DNA from 2 places in the Mesorhizobium sp. M1050 genome. Region 1 is predicted to be linked to the other one. Evidence: predicted binding sites of a transcription regulator. Region 1 holds the regulator's gene; the other holds the start of a gene.
The links. Region 1 encodes PhoB, which activates phosphate uptake and scavenging genes when phosphate is short. Its sites were predicted from a motif close to TGTCATNNANCTGTCAT; they were not measured.

Region 1 (7,299 bases):
AACGCCGGCCAGCCTCGGGCCAAACGCAGCAAGTCCCTGATTTCGAGGACAAAGCCGGGCTCCATCAGGAGTGCTGGTCAGGCCACAATTTGTTCATCCCGATCATGCGTTACCGGGGTGACATCAAACTGTCATGCGACTGTAATAATCGAAGGCTATTGGCCTCAGCGGGCGCCGAGAGGAATGGCGCCGAGAGACCATCTTCCGAACAGGAGCAGGCCACATGAGACATTTCATCCGCTCGGCGGCCGTTGCGATCGCAATGGCTACGGCGTCCACTTTCACCCTTTCCGCGGCAATGGCAGCTGATCTTTCCGGCGCCGGCTCGACCTTCATCTATCCGGTGTTCGCCAAATGGGCCGACACCTACAAGAAAGACACCGGCGTCGGCCTCAATTACCAGTCGATCGGTTCGGGCGGCGGCATCAAGCAGGTCATCGCCAAGACCGTGACCTTCGGCGCCACCGACAAGCCAATGTCCGACGCCGACCTGGAAAAGAACGGCCTCGTGCAGTTCCCGATGGTGATGGGCGGCATCGTGCCGATCGTCAACCTGACCGGCATCAAGCCGGGCGAACTTGTTCTTGACGGCGCGACCCTGGCCCAGATCTACCTCGGCGCCATCACCACCTGGGATGATGCGGCGATCAAGGCGCTGAACCCGAACCTGACCCTGCCGTCCACCGCGATTGCCGTCGTGCATCGCTCGGACGGCTCGGGCACGACCTTCAACTTCACTAACTATCTGGTCAAGCTGTCGCCTGACTGGAAGGACAAGGTCGGTTCGGACACAGCCGTCGAATGGCCAACTGGCGTCGGCGCCAAGGGCAGCGAAGGCGTTGCCAATACCGTCAAGCAGACCGACGGCGGCATCGGCTACGTCGAGTATGCCTATGCCAAGCAGAATAGCCTTTCCTACTCCAAGCTGGTGAATGCCGCCGGCAAGGTCGTCGAGCCGTCGCTCGAATCCTTCGGCGCGGCTGCTTCGAATGCCGATTTCAAAGGCGCGAAGAACTTCAACGTCATCATCACCAACGAACCCGGCGACACCAGCTGGCCGATCGCTGCTTCGACCTGGGTGCTGATCCACAAGGTTCCCAACGATGCCGCCGCCACCGGCGAAGCGCTGAAGTTCTTCGCCTGGGCCTACAAGGACGGCAAGGATACCGCCAAGGCGCTCGACTATGTCTCGATCCCCGACAGCGTCGTCGACTTGATCAAGACCTCCTGGAAGGCCGACATCCAGGCCGACGGGAAGCCGGTCTTCGCAGGCGAGTAACATCCTTCGAAGGAGCGCCGCGGCGCGGCGCTCCTTTCCCTCAACTCAAAGAGCCGAGCTTCACATGAGCGCTGTCCAGGAAGCCTTGCCAGCCATTCGAGGTTCGCGCGACGCGATCGTCAGACGATTCGCGCTGACCGACGCAATCTTCCACGGGATGACCCGGGCCGCCGCCATATTGGTGCTGGTCCTGCTTGGCGGCGTCGCGATCTCGCTGTTTGCCGGATCCTGGCAAGCCCTGTCGACCTTCGGCTTCTCTTTCCTGACCAGCGAAAGCTGGAATCCGGTGACGGAGAAATTCGGCGCGCTGGCACCGATCTACGGCACCATCATCACGTCGGCCATCGCCATCCTGATCGCCGTGCCGCTCGGCATCGGCATCGCCATCTTTCTCACCGAGCTTTGCCCGCGCCCGCTGCGGCGGCCGATCGGCATGGCGGTGGAACTGCTGGCCGGCATCCCCTCGATCATTTACGGCATCTGGGGCCTGTTCGTGCTGGCGCCGTTCCTGCAGACGACCGTGCAGCCCTTCATCATCGGCGTGTTCCACGGCATTCCCGGCCTCGGCAGCCTGTTTGCCGGTCCGCCCTATGGCATCGGCCTGCTGACCTCGTCGCTGATCCTCGCCATCATGGTGCTGCCCTTCATCACCTCGATCACCAAGGACGTCTTCGACACGGTACCGCCGGTGCTAAAGGAATCGGCCTACGGCATCGGCTGCACGACCTGGGAAGTGACCCGCCGCGTCGTCATTCCCTACACGAGGATCGGCATCATGGGCGGCGTCATGCTCGGCCTTGGCCGCGCGCTGGGCGAAACCATGGCGGTCACCTTCGTCATCGGAAACGCGCACCGCATCTCAACCTCGCTGTTCGCGCCGGCAACGACGATCTCCGCGACCATCGCCAATGAGTTCACCGAAGCCGTCGGCGACCTCTACACCTCTTCGCTGGTGGCGCTCGGCCTGATCCTGTTCGTCATCACCTTCCTGATCCTTGCCATCGCCCGCTACATGCTGATGCGCATCGACGCCCGCACCGGAGCCTGACCGATGTCGACAGCCACATCGCTTCACCAGAGCCGCAAGAGGAAGAATGCCGTGATGATGACGCTGTGTGTCACCGCGGCGGGCATCGGACTTGCCTGGCTGGCGCTCATCCTCGGCGCGCTGGTCTACAAGGGCGCGGCCGGCCTGTCCCTTGACGTCTTCACGCAGATGACGCCGCCTCCCGGCGACGCCGGCGGCCTGCTCAACGCCATCTATGGCAGCGTGGTCATGACGATCATCGCCGTCATCGTCGGTACGCCGATCGGAGTGCTGGCCGGCACTTACATGGCCGAATACGGTCGCTTTTCCAGGCTGACCACCGTGGTGCGCTTCATCAACGACATCCTGCTGTCGGCGCCGTCGATCATCATCGGCCTGTTCGTCTACGAACTTATGGTGCGGCCGATGGGGCATTTCTCGGCAATCGCCGGTGCTGTCGCGCTCGCCATCCTCGTCATTCCGGTGGTGGTACGCACCACCGAAGACATGCTCAATTTGGTGCCGAACGCCTTGCGCGAAGCCGGCACCGCGATCGGCGCACCGCGCTGGGTGGTCATCAAGTCGGTCGCCTACCGCGCCGCGCTATCGGGCATTGTCACCGGCATATTGCTGTCGATCGCCCGTATCTCCGGCGAGACGGCACCACTGCTCTTCACGGCGCTCAACAACCAGTTCTGGTCGAGCAATCTCAACGCGCCGATGGCCAGCCTGCCTGTCACCATCTTCCAGTTCGCTCTCAGCCCCTACGAGGAATGGCAGCAACTGGCCTGGACCGGCGCACTCATCATCACATTGACGGTTCTTGCGCTCAGCATCGTTGCGCGCAGCCTGACCGGACGCAGAGAGGACAAATGAGCCAGATGTTGTCTCCAGACATGACGATCGCCGCCGAGGCCACCGCCAAGGCCAAGATCGAGGTCAAGAACCTCAACTTCTACTACGGCCAGTCGAAGGCGCTGAAGGACATTACGCTGTCCTTGCCGGAGCGCAGCGTCACCGCCTTCATCGGGCCTTCGGGCTGCGGGAAGTCGACGCTGCTGCGCGTCTTCAACCGCATCTACGAGCTCTATCCCAAGCAGACGGCCGAAGGTCAGGTGCTGCTCGACGGCCAGAACGTTCTCGACCGCTCGCAGGACCTCAACCTGCTGCGCACCAAGATCGGCATGGTGTTCCAGAAGCCGACGCCATTTCCGATGTCGATCTATGAAAACATCGCGTTCGGCATCAGGCTCTACGAGAAGCTGAGCAAGTCGGAGATGGACGGCCGCGTCGAGCAGGCGCTGAAGCGCGCGGCACTCTGGACCGAGGTCAAGGACAAGCTCGACGCCAGCGGCCTCAGCCTCTCCGGCGGCCAGCAGCAGCGGCTCTGCATCGCCCGCACCGTGGCGGTGAAGCCGGAAGTCATCCTGCTCGACGAGCCCGCCTCGGCGCTCGACCCGCTGTCGACCGCCAAGATCGAGGAACTGATCGACGAGTTGCAAGCCGACTACACGATCGTCATCGTCACCCACAACATGCAGCAGGCGGCGCGCGTATCGAAGCAGACGGCCTTCATGTATCTGGGCGAGCTGGTCGAGTTCGACCGCACCGAGAAGATCTTCACGTCGCCCCGCGAGAAGCGCACGCAGGACTACATCACCGGCCGCTTCGGCTGAGCTCAGGCATACGAGGAACAGGATCATGAGCGAACACACAGTCGCTTCTTTCGACGAGGATCTCGGTCAGATCAGCAAGCTCATCAGCGACATGGGCGATCTCGCCAGCTCGATGGTCGGCGGTGCGACCAAGGCGCTCTTGAATTCCGACAACGCCTTGGCACAGCGCGTCGTCTCCGATGATGCGATCATGGACGCGCGCCAGCGCGAGCTCGACGACCGCGCAATCACGCTGATCGCCAAGCGGCAGCCGATGGCCGATGATCTGCGCCATGTCGTCGGTTCTATCCGCATGGCCGGCGATCTCGAACGCATCGGCGACCTTGCCAAGAACATCGCCAAGCGTGTCGGCACTGTCGGCCTCAGCGTCACGCCGCGCGACCTTTCGCACTCGATCGATGGAATGGCACAACTGGTGCTGATCCAGGTGCAGGGCGTCATCGAGGAATATGCGGCGCGTGACGCCGCCGCGCTGGCGAAACTGCGTGCCGACGACGAACGCATCGACGTCAAATACACCTCCGTGTTCCGCGAGCTTCTCACCTATATGATGGAAGACCCGCGCAACATCACCGCGTGCACGCATCTTTTGTTCTGCGCCAAGAACCTCGAGCGCATCGGCGACCATGTCACCAACATCGCGGAAAATGCCTATTATGTTTTGACCGGCACGCAGCTGCCGGCCAATCGTCCGAAACAGGACGAGACGACAATGTCCGCGCCCGCGGCATGACGACAGGGGTAACCAGCCGATGATCGCGCCACGCATCATGGTGGTGGAGGACGAGGAGCCGCTAGGCGTGCTGCTCCGTTACAATCTGGAGTCCGAGGGCTATCAGGTCGAGGTCGTGACGCGCGGCGACGAGGCCGAGATCCGGCTGCAGGAGAACGTGCCCGACCTTCTGGTGCTCGACTGGATGGTGCCGGCGGTCTCCGGCATCGAACTCTGCCGGCGCCTGCGAATGCGTCCCGAGACCGAGCGGCTGCCGATCATCATGCTGACCGCGCGCGGCGAGGAGAGCGATCGCGTGCGGGGCCTCTCGACCGGCGCCGACGATTATCTGGTCAAGCCGTTTTCGACACCGGAGTTCATGGCCAGGGTCAAGGCGCTGCTGCGCCGTGCCAAGCCGGAACTGCTGTCCAGCGTGCTGAAGGTCGGCGACATCGTGCTCGATCGAGAATCGCACCGGGTCTATCGCAAGAAGAGCGAGATCCGGCTCGGGCCGACCGAATTCCGCCTGCTCGAATTCATGATGCGCCATCCCGGCCGCGTGTTCTCGCGCAGCCAGCTGCTCGACAACGTCTGGGGCGAAACGATCTACATCGACGAACGCACGGTGGACGTGCATGTCGGGCGGCTGCGCAAAGCCGTCAACAACGGCCGCATGCCCGACGTCATCCGCACCATTCGGGGCGCAGGCTACTCGATCAGGGAAGACTAGCCGATAGATCGGAACCAAGGTTCAAACTTGATCAGCAGGTGGTCGCCAATGGCCACGCGATCCAGACATTCAAGCAGGCGGGATCGAAGTTTTAACTGCCCTTCGCGGTCGCGGGCTCGGCGCGTACCTTGACTGGCTGGCGATTGCCCTCCGATCTCCCAATTCGCTTTTCTGCCAGGCTGGCCGCAGGAAGCACGGCCCGTGACACGCTTTAGTTGGTCACATTGCTATCTTGCCCGCAGAACTCCGATCAAAGTCACGCGCATCAAGAAACAATTTGAACTAATATGGCTATGTGCCCGCTAGAGGATGTGGTTTCGCATAAATGCGCAATTTTATTAAAAATTTTATCCGACTAAGAGCGAGTTTCCCTCTTCTTTATTGATTGTATGTGCTCCGAATAGTCAATACGATCTTGGATCTGATGACGATTCCGCGGGAACGATCTCGTTCTTTGCAACGTTGCTTTGAAAGCGGTCGCCGGACCCTGCGCCGAATGATTTGACCAGGTCGGACACTAAGAGGAAGGATTTCTGATGAGCACGGTCTTAAACGCCAAAGGTATTCCTCTTCCCTACACCGGCGCGTCCAGTCATTGGTTCTCGGCAACCGGAGCCGGGGCCGAACTGCATGGCACCTCAGGCAACGACTCCTTCTGGGGAGACACCGGCGTCAATGTCACGATGTACGGTGGCGCCGGCGACGACTATTATCATCTCTATTCCACCAACAATAAGGCGGTCGAAGATCCCGGGGCAGGGATCGACACGATCGACACCTGGATGAGCTACAAGCTCCCCGACAATTTCGAGAACCTGGTCGTTACCGGCGCCAATCGATATGCGTTCGGAAATGCGTTGGACAACATCATCAAGGGCGGGTCGGGTCATCAGACGCTGGATGGCGGCAAGGGAAATGATGTCCTGATCGGCGGTGACGGCGCCGACACTTTCGCCATCTCCAAAGGAAATGGAAGCGATCTTATCTTCGATTTCGGTGCGACCGATGTGGTGCGCCTTAACGGCTATGACTTCACTTCGTTCGATGCCGTCCGTTCGCAGATGGTTCAGGTGGAATCGAACGTGACGCTGAACGTCGGATCTGACGAGATCCTGGTGTTCAAGAATACGACTATCGACAAGTTGCAGCCGACCCAGTTCGAACTGCCGATAGACAAGTCCGGAATGACGCTGTCCTTCTCCGACGAATTCAACACGCTGAGCCTTCGGGACGGGCAGGACGGCACCTGGAATTCCAATTTCTCGTGGGGAGCGCCGAACGGCAGCACATTGAGCAGCAATGGCGAGTTGCAATGGTATATCGACGCCAATTACGGCCCGACGAGTTCCGTCCACCCGTTCAGCGTTGAAAACGGCGTCCTCACCATCACCGCCGCGCAGGCGCCGGAGGACATCAAGCCTCTGATTAACAACTACGAATACACCTCGGGGATACTGACGACCCACGACACCTTCGCGCAAACCTACGGCTATTTCGAAATGCGGGCGGACCTGCCCGAAACGGCCGGAGCCTGGCCGGCCTTCTGGCTGCTTCCGGAAGACGGATCGTGGCCGCCGGAGCTGGACGTCGTCGAAACGCGCGGTCAGGATCCGAACACGCTTTTCATGACAGCGCACACCAATGAGACGGGAGAGCACACGAAGGTTTCGTCCACCGTGAACGTTGCGGACACTGACGGTTTCCACACCTATGGCCTGCTCTGGACAAAGGATGAGCTTGTCTGGACCTATGACGGTGTGAAGGTCGCCCAAGCGGCGACGCCGTCCGACATGCACGACCCCATGTACATACTGGCCAATCTCGCGGTGGGCGGCATTGCCGGCCAGCCTCCTGACCATCTGGCTACTCCAGCGG
Region 2 (7,299 bases), on a different contig from region 1:
ATCGGCAACACGACATTCTCGACCGGGCGGATGTAGTGGCGCGCCACCGGTTCGGCGTCGAACTGCGTCTGCAGGGCCGTCGCGCCGATCGACGTCGTGACGTGACGCACGGCAGTTGCTGCGCGCGACACCGATTTCTGAACCGTCGCCCCTTGCGTCGCCTTCTTTTGGCGTGCCGGGGTGGCGGTCGAACGGCCGCGGCCCGACAGTTTCAGCCGGTGCACCTTGCCGATGACCGCGTTGCGGCTGACCCCTCCAAGCTGCGCGGCAATCTGGCTTGCGCTCAGACCCTCCGACCACAATTTCCTGAGAAGTTCTACCCGCTCGTCAGTCCAGTTCATGAGACCGCGCTCCTGCTAAGCGTGCGGCAATCGGAATCCACTCCCGACCCGGCAACATTTACCGGGGCAGACACCACATATATCTGGTGATTAGGTCCGCCGCACGAAATCTAGTTATTTCTCGACTACAATTACCTTATGCGCTGACTCGGTGACAAGAGTCCCAAGTGCAACACGAATCGGTTTTTTCGGTTTTCCCCAACTTGCCCGGTCGCTTATGAGCCGGCGTCTCGTCAGAGGGCTTGCCGCGCGCCACTACGCGACGTTTTCGTTGACTTCATGGCCGAAAAACACGATAAGCCGCACAAGCCGCCGCTTTGGCGGCTTTTTTGATTTTCCGGTACCGGAGACGCATATAATGAGCGGTTCGGCGCTTTACGAGACCTTTGCTCGAGCACCCCTGGCCTTCGACCATGGGGAAGGCACTTGGCTGGTTACCGACAAGGGCGAGCGATATCTCGATTTCGCTGGCGGCATCGCCGTCAATTCGCTGGGCCACAGCCATCCGCATCTGGTCGCCGCACTCACCGAACAGGCAGCCAAGCTGTGGCATGTCTCCAACCTCTACGAGATTCCGGGGCAGAGCCGGCTGGGCGAGCGGCTGGTCGACGCCACCTTCGCCGACAAGGTGTTCTTCACCAATTCCGGCGCCGAGGCGCTCGAATGCGCGATCAAGACGGCGCGGCGCTACCATTTCGTCAACGGACACCCCGGGCGCTTTCGCGTCATCACCTTCGAAGGCGCCTTCCACGGCCGCACCCTGGCGACCATCGCGGCGGGTGGTCAATACAAGTACCTTGAAGGTTTCGGACCCAAGGTCGAAGGCTTCGACCAGGTCGGCTTCGATGACATCGACGCCGCCGAAAAGGCGATCACGCCGGAGACGGCGGCGATCCTGATCGAACCGGTGCAGGGCGAGGGCGGCATCAGGCAGGTGCCGACGCAATCGCTGAAGCGGCTGCGGCAATTGTGTGAGCAACACGGGCTGCTCTTGATCTTCGACGAGGTTCAGTGCGGCATTGGCCGTACCGGCAAGCTGTTCGCGCATGAATGGGCCGGTGTCACCCCCGATATCATGGCGATCGCCAAGGGCATTGGCGGTGGCTTCCCGATGGGCGCCTGCCTTGCAACCGACGAAGCGGCCGTCGGCATGACCGCAGGCGTGCATGGCACCACGTTCGGCGGCAATCCACTGGCCATGGCGGTCGGCAACGCCGTGCTCGACGTGGTGCTGGAAGAGGGCTTCCTCGAGGACGTCCAGCGCAAGGCGCTGCTGATGAAGCAGGGGCTCGCGTCGGTCGCCGACGAGTTTCCCGAGGTCATCGAGGACATCAGGGGTACCGGGCTGATGCTCGGCCTCAAATGCGCCATGCCCAACACCAAGGTGAACTTGGCATTGCGTGACCAGCACCTGCTGGCGGTTCCGGCCGGTGACAACGTCATTCGCCTGTTGCCGCCGCTAACCGTCACCGACGCCGACATCCCCCCCCCCCCCACCCGCAGCCGCGCCGGCGCCACGGGCCTGGGGGCGGCGAGCCCCCCCGCCGCCGCGAAGTAATCCCGGAACCATTGCTGATGTCAGTTCGCCATTTCACCGATCTTTCCGCTGTCTCAGAAGGCGATCTGCGCCTGATGCTGGACGATGCGGTGGTGCGAAAGGCCCGCCTCAAGGCTGGCGAGCGCACCAAGCCGCTCGAAGGCAAGGTGCTGGCGATGATCTTCGACAAGCCGTCGACGCGCACGCGCGTCTCCTTCGACGTCGGCATGCGCCAGCTTGGCGGCGAGACCATCATGCTGACCGGCACCGAGATGCAGCTCGGCCGTTCCGAGACCATTGCCGACACCGCCAAGGTGTTGTCGCGTTATGTCGACGCGATCATGATCCGCACCACGTCGCATGAGCGGCTGCTGGAGCTGACCGAGAACGCTACCGTTCCGGTGATCAACGGACTGACCGACGATACCCATCCCTGCCAGCTGATGGCCGATATCATGACCTTCGAGGAACATCGCGGTCCGGTCGCCGGCAAGACCATCGCCTGGACCGGCGACGGCAACAATGTGCTGCATTCGCTGCTCGAGGCCTCTGCGCGCTTCCGCTTCAATCTCAACGTCGCCGTCCCCGAGGGCAGCGAACCGGCACAAAAGCATATCGACTGGTCGCAGGCGCATGGCGGCAAGCTGCACTTCACCCGCTCGCCCGAGGAAGCCGTCGACCAGGCCGACTGCATCGTCACCGATTGCTGGGTGTCGATGGGCCAGGAGCATCGCGCCCGTGGCCACAACGTGTTCTCGCCCTACCAGGTCAATGCCAAGCTGATGGCCAGGGCCAAGCCGGACGCGCTGTTCATGCACTGCCTGCCGGCGCATCGCGGCGAGGAGGTGACCGACGAGGTCATCGACGGGCCACACTCGGTGGTCTTCGACGAGGCGGAGAACCGGCTCCATGCCCAGAAGGCCGTGCTCGCCTGGTGCCTCGGCGCTTGATCTCTGGGAGCTTGATCTCCGGGCGCGTGATGCCTATTTGCGCCGCATCACGCAAATCAAGCGCGTTTCGACGCATGCTCCCGAGAGGGCGGCATGGCCGCGCCCTGGAGCTTTGTTATGTTGGAAACCTATCGAGTGACTGAACATCACCCCAAACTCGGCGAATTCGGCTACGCCGGCGACGATCATGTCGTGCCCTTCGAAGTCGGCCCGCTCGACGTGCGCGGCCGCACCGTCCAACTCGGGCCGATGCTCGATGCCATCCTCAGTCGCCACGATTATCCCGAGCCGGTCGCGCGGCTGCTGGCGGAGGCGTGCGTGCTGACGGTGCTGCTCGGCACCTCGCTCAAATTCGAGGGCAAGTTCATCCTGCAGACCCGCACCGACGGGCCTGTCGACATGCTGGTCGCGGATTTTTCCACGCCCTCGGCGCTGCGCGCCTATGCGCGTTTCGATGCCGACCGGCTGGAGGCGCTGGTCGCGGCGGGCGAAACGTCCCAGCAGACTATGCTCGGCACGGGCGTGCTGGCGCTGACCATCGATCAGGGCGCCCACACGCAGCGCTATCAGGGTATCGTCCAACTCGACGGCGAGACGCTGGAAGATGCGGCGCGCACCTATTTCCGTCAGTCGGAGCAGATTCCGACCGATCTCAGGCTGTCGGTGGCCAAGCTATTGACGCCCGGCCTGGGCGGCACCCGCGAGCAGTGGCGCGCCGGTGGCATCCTGGCGCAGTTCCTGCCGCAGTCGCCCGAGCGCATGCGCGTGCCGGATCTGCCGGGCGGCGATGGCGATCCGCGCGAGGAGATCCACGATCCGGCCGACAATTCCTGGCACGAGTTGCTGGCGCTGCTCGGCACCATCGAGCCGACCGAACTGATCGATCCGACGATCGGCGCCGAGCGGCTGCTCTACAGGTTGTTCCACGAGCACGGCGTGCGCGTTTTCGGCGGCGTACCGGTCGCCGACCTGTGCTCGTGCTCCCGGGACAAGATCCGCGGCATCCTCGAGGGTTTTTCCGCCCAGGAGATCAAGGACAGCACAGAGGACGGCGGCATCCACGTCGCCTGCGAATTCTGCTCGAAGCAATATGACTTCGACCCGGCGGAGTTTGCGGCGCAGTAGAGAAAAACACGCCTCGCCGGCTGCCTTGCGGCCGGTGAGGCAAATTAATTCACCGTCCGCCGCGTCCCCGGCAGGTCGAGTGAAAATGCGGGGATGGCGATGTCGAACGTCTCGCCCCGCTTGTTGCGCATCGTGTAGTGCCCGACCATGATGCCGGACGGTGTCGAGAGTGGGCAGCCGGACGTGTACTGGTAGCTGTCGCCGGGATTGAGTTCGGGCTGGTCGCCGACGACGCCAGGGCCGCGTACCTCTTCGACCCGGCCAGTGCCATCGGTGATGTGCCAATAGCGCGACAACAGCTGGACGGAATCGTCCGATTGATTGTCGATCGTTATCTGATAGCCCCAGACATAGCGGTTCTCGGACGGATCCGAGCGATCCTCCAGATAGAACGGCCTGACCTGCACTTCGATGTTGCGCGTGACGGCGCTGTACATAAGCGGCTCCAATACAATCCGGTAACTTTCGGCGCTCCGTGATGGCCGGTCAACGGTGCGCGTCCTATCGTCGCGGTCTGCAGGGCAGGTGCCGGCAAAGAATGTCATTTAAGTGACACGTGACGATGGTCAATGATGGTGTGTGCCGATCAATGCTGCGCGACTCGGGCGCTCCGTCGAACTGTTGAGATCTGTCGTCATGCCCCTAGATTGTTCTGGTGGGCGGCTTTCCTGGAGTTACCGGATCTCGATGGAACTCACTCTCGTAGTCGCCACGCTTTCAATTGCTCTCATCCTCTCAAATCTCGCCAGCATCGTGCTTGCGGCTTCGCGTCTGAAACGGCGCCGCGCTATGGCGCCGCCGGCCGGCAAGCCGCGGCCGGTGTCGATCGTCGTGCCGTCGCGTGGCGTTGAGCCGTTCACCCTCGAGACGCTGGAGCGCGCCTTCTCGCTCAACTGGCCGCGTTACGAGCTGATCTTCTGTGTTGCCCATGCCGACGATCCAGTGGTCAGGCTGATAAACAGGGCGATTGCCCGGTTTCCCAAGGTGCCGGCCCGGCTGCTGGTCGGCGACGACCGTATCAGCGCCAATCCGAAGCTCAACAATTGCGTCAAGGGCTGGGAAGCGGCGCGGCACGACTGGGTTGTCCTGGCCGATTCCAACGTGCTGATGCCGAGAGACTACGTCCAGCACCTGATGGCTGCATGGCGACCCAATACCGGCCTTGTCTGCTCGACGCCAATCGGCTCGCGACCGGCCGGCTTCTGGGCTGAAGTCGAATGCGCTTTCCTCAACACGCTGCAGGCGCGCTGGCAATATGCGGGCGAGGCGCTTGGCCTTGGCTTTGCCCAAGGCAAGAGCATGCTCTGGAACAAGCCGATCCTCGATGCCAATGGCGGCATTCGCGCGCTGGCCGCCGAGATCGCCGAGGACGCCGCCGCGACCAAGCTGGTCAATGGCCTCGGCCTGCGCGTCAATCTCGTCGCCGCGCCTTTCGAGCAGCCGCTCGGCCGGCGCACATTTGGCGAGATCTGGTCGCGCCAGGCCCGTTGGGCGCGCCTGCGCCGCGTCACCTTTCCGCTGTTCTTCGCGCCTGAAATCCTGACTGGCGCGGTGGTGCCGCTGGTGCTGGCGCTGATTGCGGCGGCAAGCGCCGGCATCAGCCCCTGGGCAACCGCCATTGCCGTGCTGGCGGCCTTCTACCTTCCCGAGTGCGTCCTGGCCTGGTCAAAGGGCTGGTGCCTGTCGCCACGCATGGTCGCGGCGATGGTAACGCGCGACCTGATCCTGCCTGCGATGTGGGCGCGCGGCTGGCTCGGCGGTGCCGTCGAGTGGCGCGGCAATGCGATGACCATCGGCACCAAGGCGGCCAAGCTGGAAGAGACGCCATCCGGCGCCTGAAAGCCAAAGGCTTGCTATTTGGCCTTCAGCGCCTGCGCGATATCCTCAAGCAGATCTTCGGTGTCTTCCAGGCCAACCGACAGTCTGAGCGTGCCCGGCCCGATGCCGAGTTCGGCGCGCGCCTCATCGCTCAGGTTCTTGTGAGTTGTCGTCGCCGGATGGGTGATCAGGCTCTTGGCATCGCCGAGATTGTTGGAGATCAGCACGATATCGAGCGCGTTCTGCAAGGCGAAGGCCGCCTGCTTGCCGCCTTTGACATCCAGGCAGATCAGCGTCGAGCCACCCGACATCTGCTTCTTTACGACATCAGCCTGTGGGTGATCGGCGCGGCCGGGATAGATGACGCGGGCGATTTCCGGCCGCTCGGCCAGGAAATCCGCGATCTTGCCGGCGCTTTCCGTCTGCTGGCGCACGCGCAGCGGTAGCGTCTCCAGGCCCTTCAGCAGCGTCCAGGCGTTGAAGGGCGACAGGCTGGGCCCGGTGTGGCGGAAATAGTCATGCAGGTTCTCGTCGATCCACTTCTTGTCCGACAGGATGACGCCGCCGAGACAGCGCCCCTGGCCGTCAATGTGCTTGGTCGCCGAATAGACGACGATGTGGGCGCCGAGTTGCAAGGGCTTCTGTTGCAAGGGCGTGGCAAAGACGTTGTCGACGATCAGCCTGGCGCCGATCGAATTGGCGAGCGAGGCAACCGCGGCGATATCGACCACTTCCAGCGTCGGGTTGGTCGGGCTTTCCAGAAAGAACAGCTTGGTGTTCGGCTTGACCGCCTTTTCCCAATTGGCGACGTCGGTGCCGTCAACCAGCGTCGCCTCGATGCCGTATCTTGGCGCCAGCGTCTCGACCACCCAGCGGCAGGAGCCGAACAGTGCACGGGCCGCCACGATATGGTCGCCGGCCTTGGCGCTGCACAAAAGCGCTGCCGTTACCGCAGCCATACCGGAGGCGGTGGCGCGGGCGTCCTCGGCGCCCTCGAGCGCGCACATGCGCTTTTCGAACATGTCGACGGTCGGATTGGCGTAGCGCGAATAGATGAAGCCCGGCTCCTCACCCTTGAAACGGGCTTCGGCGGCCTGCGCCGTTTGATAGACGTAGCCCTGGGTGAGGTAAATCGCTTCCGACGTTTCGCCGAAACCGGAACGCAGCGTTCCGCTGTGAACGAGTGCCGTTTGAGGCTTCCAGTTGCGCTTGTTGGTGCTCATCGCTCTTCTTCCAGACACAAAAAAACCGGCCGCGAAAGTCGCAACCGGTCCATACGGCCTCGCGGCCCGACGGTCCTTTAGCGACTTGTTTAACGTGGCTGCAAGCCGACCGGCCAAATCACCACGGGATAACGACCCTTTAGACCCGCGCCACGCTTGCGTCAATTGCCGGCTTGATTAAGAGGTTTGTACCAGCAGCGTTGCAGCGGAGTCAGCTTTGCGGCAAACAGGCATTCTTCCCGATCAGGACATTTCGGCGCTCTTCCAGTCCGGCGCGCTGAAGTCGGCGCGTGCGCTTGACGCCG

Region 2: a site for PhoB is predicted at 4,493-4,509, ahead of NKH57_RS05470 (ceramide glucosyltransferase). Genes of this name have one in related genera too.

The regions. Positions count from the first base shown of each region.
Region 1 is NZ_JAMYMV010000046.1:12,605-19,903, forward strand. Features, by position in the region: gene pstS (phosphate ABC transporter substrate-binding protein PstS) at 224-1,279, shown strand; gene pstC (phosphate ABC transporter permease subunit PstC) at 1,344-2,327, shown strand; gene pstA (phosphate ABC transporter permease PstA) at 2,331-3,182, shown strand; gene pstB (phosphate ABC transporter ATP-binding protein PstB) at 3,179-3,982, shown strand; gene phoU (phosphate signaling complex protein PhoU) at 4,008-4,715, shown strand; gene phoB (phosphate regulon transcriptional regulator PhoB) at 4,735-5,424, shown strand; gene eglC (endo-1,3-1,4-beta-glycanase EglC) at 5,961-7,299, shown strand, end outside.
Region 2 is NZ_JAMYMV010000006.1:74,913-82,211, reverse strand. Features, by position in the region: gene NKH57_RS05495 (GcrA family cell cycle regulator) at 1-341, opposite strand, end outside; gene NKH57_RS05490 (aspartate aminotransferase family protein) at 700-1,899, shown strand; gene argF (ornithine carbamoyltransferase) at 1,917-2,828, shown strand; gene NKH57_RS05480 (Hsp33 family molecular chaperone) at 2,922-3,953, shown strand; gene apaG (Co2+/Mg2+ efflux facilitator ApaG/CorD) at 3,998-4,390, opposite strand; gene NKH57_RS05470 (ceramide glucosyltransferase) at 4,641-5,792, shown strand; gene NKH57_RS05465 (O-succinylhomoserine sulfhydrylase) at 5,807-6,994, opposite strand; SAM riboswitch at 7,052-7,129, opposite strand; gene NKH57_RS05460 (2'-deoxycytidine 5'-triphosphate deaminase) at 7,212-7,299, shown strand, end outside.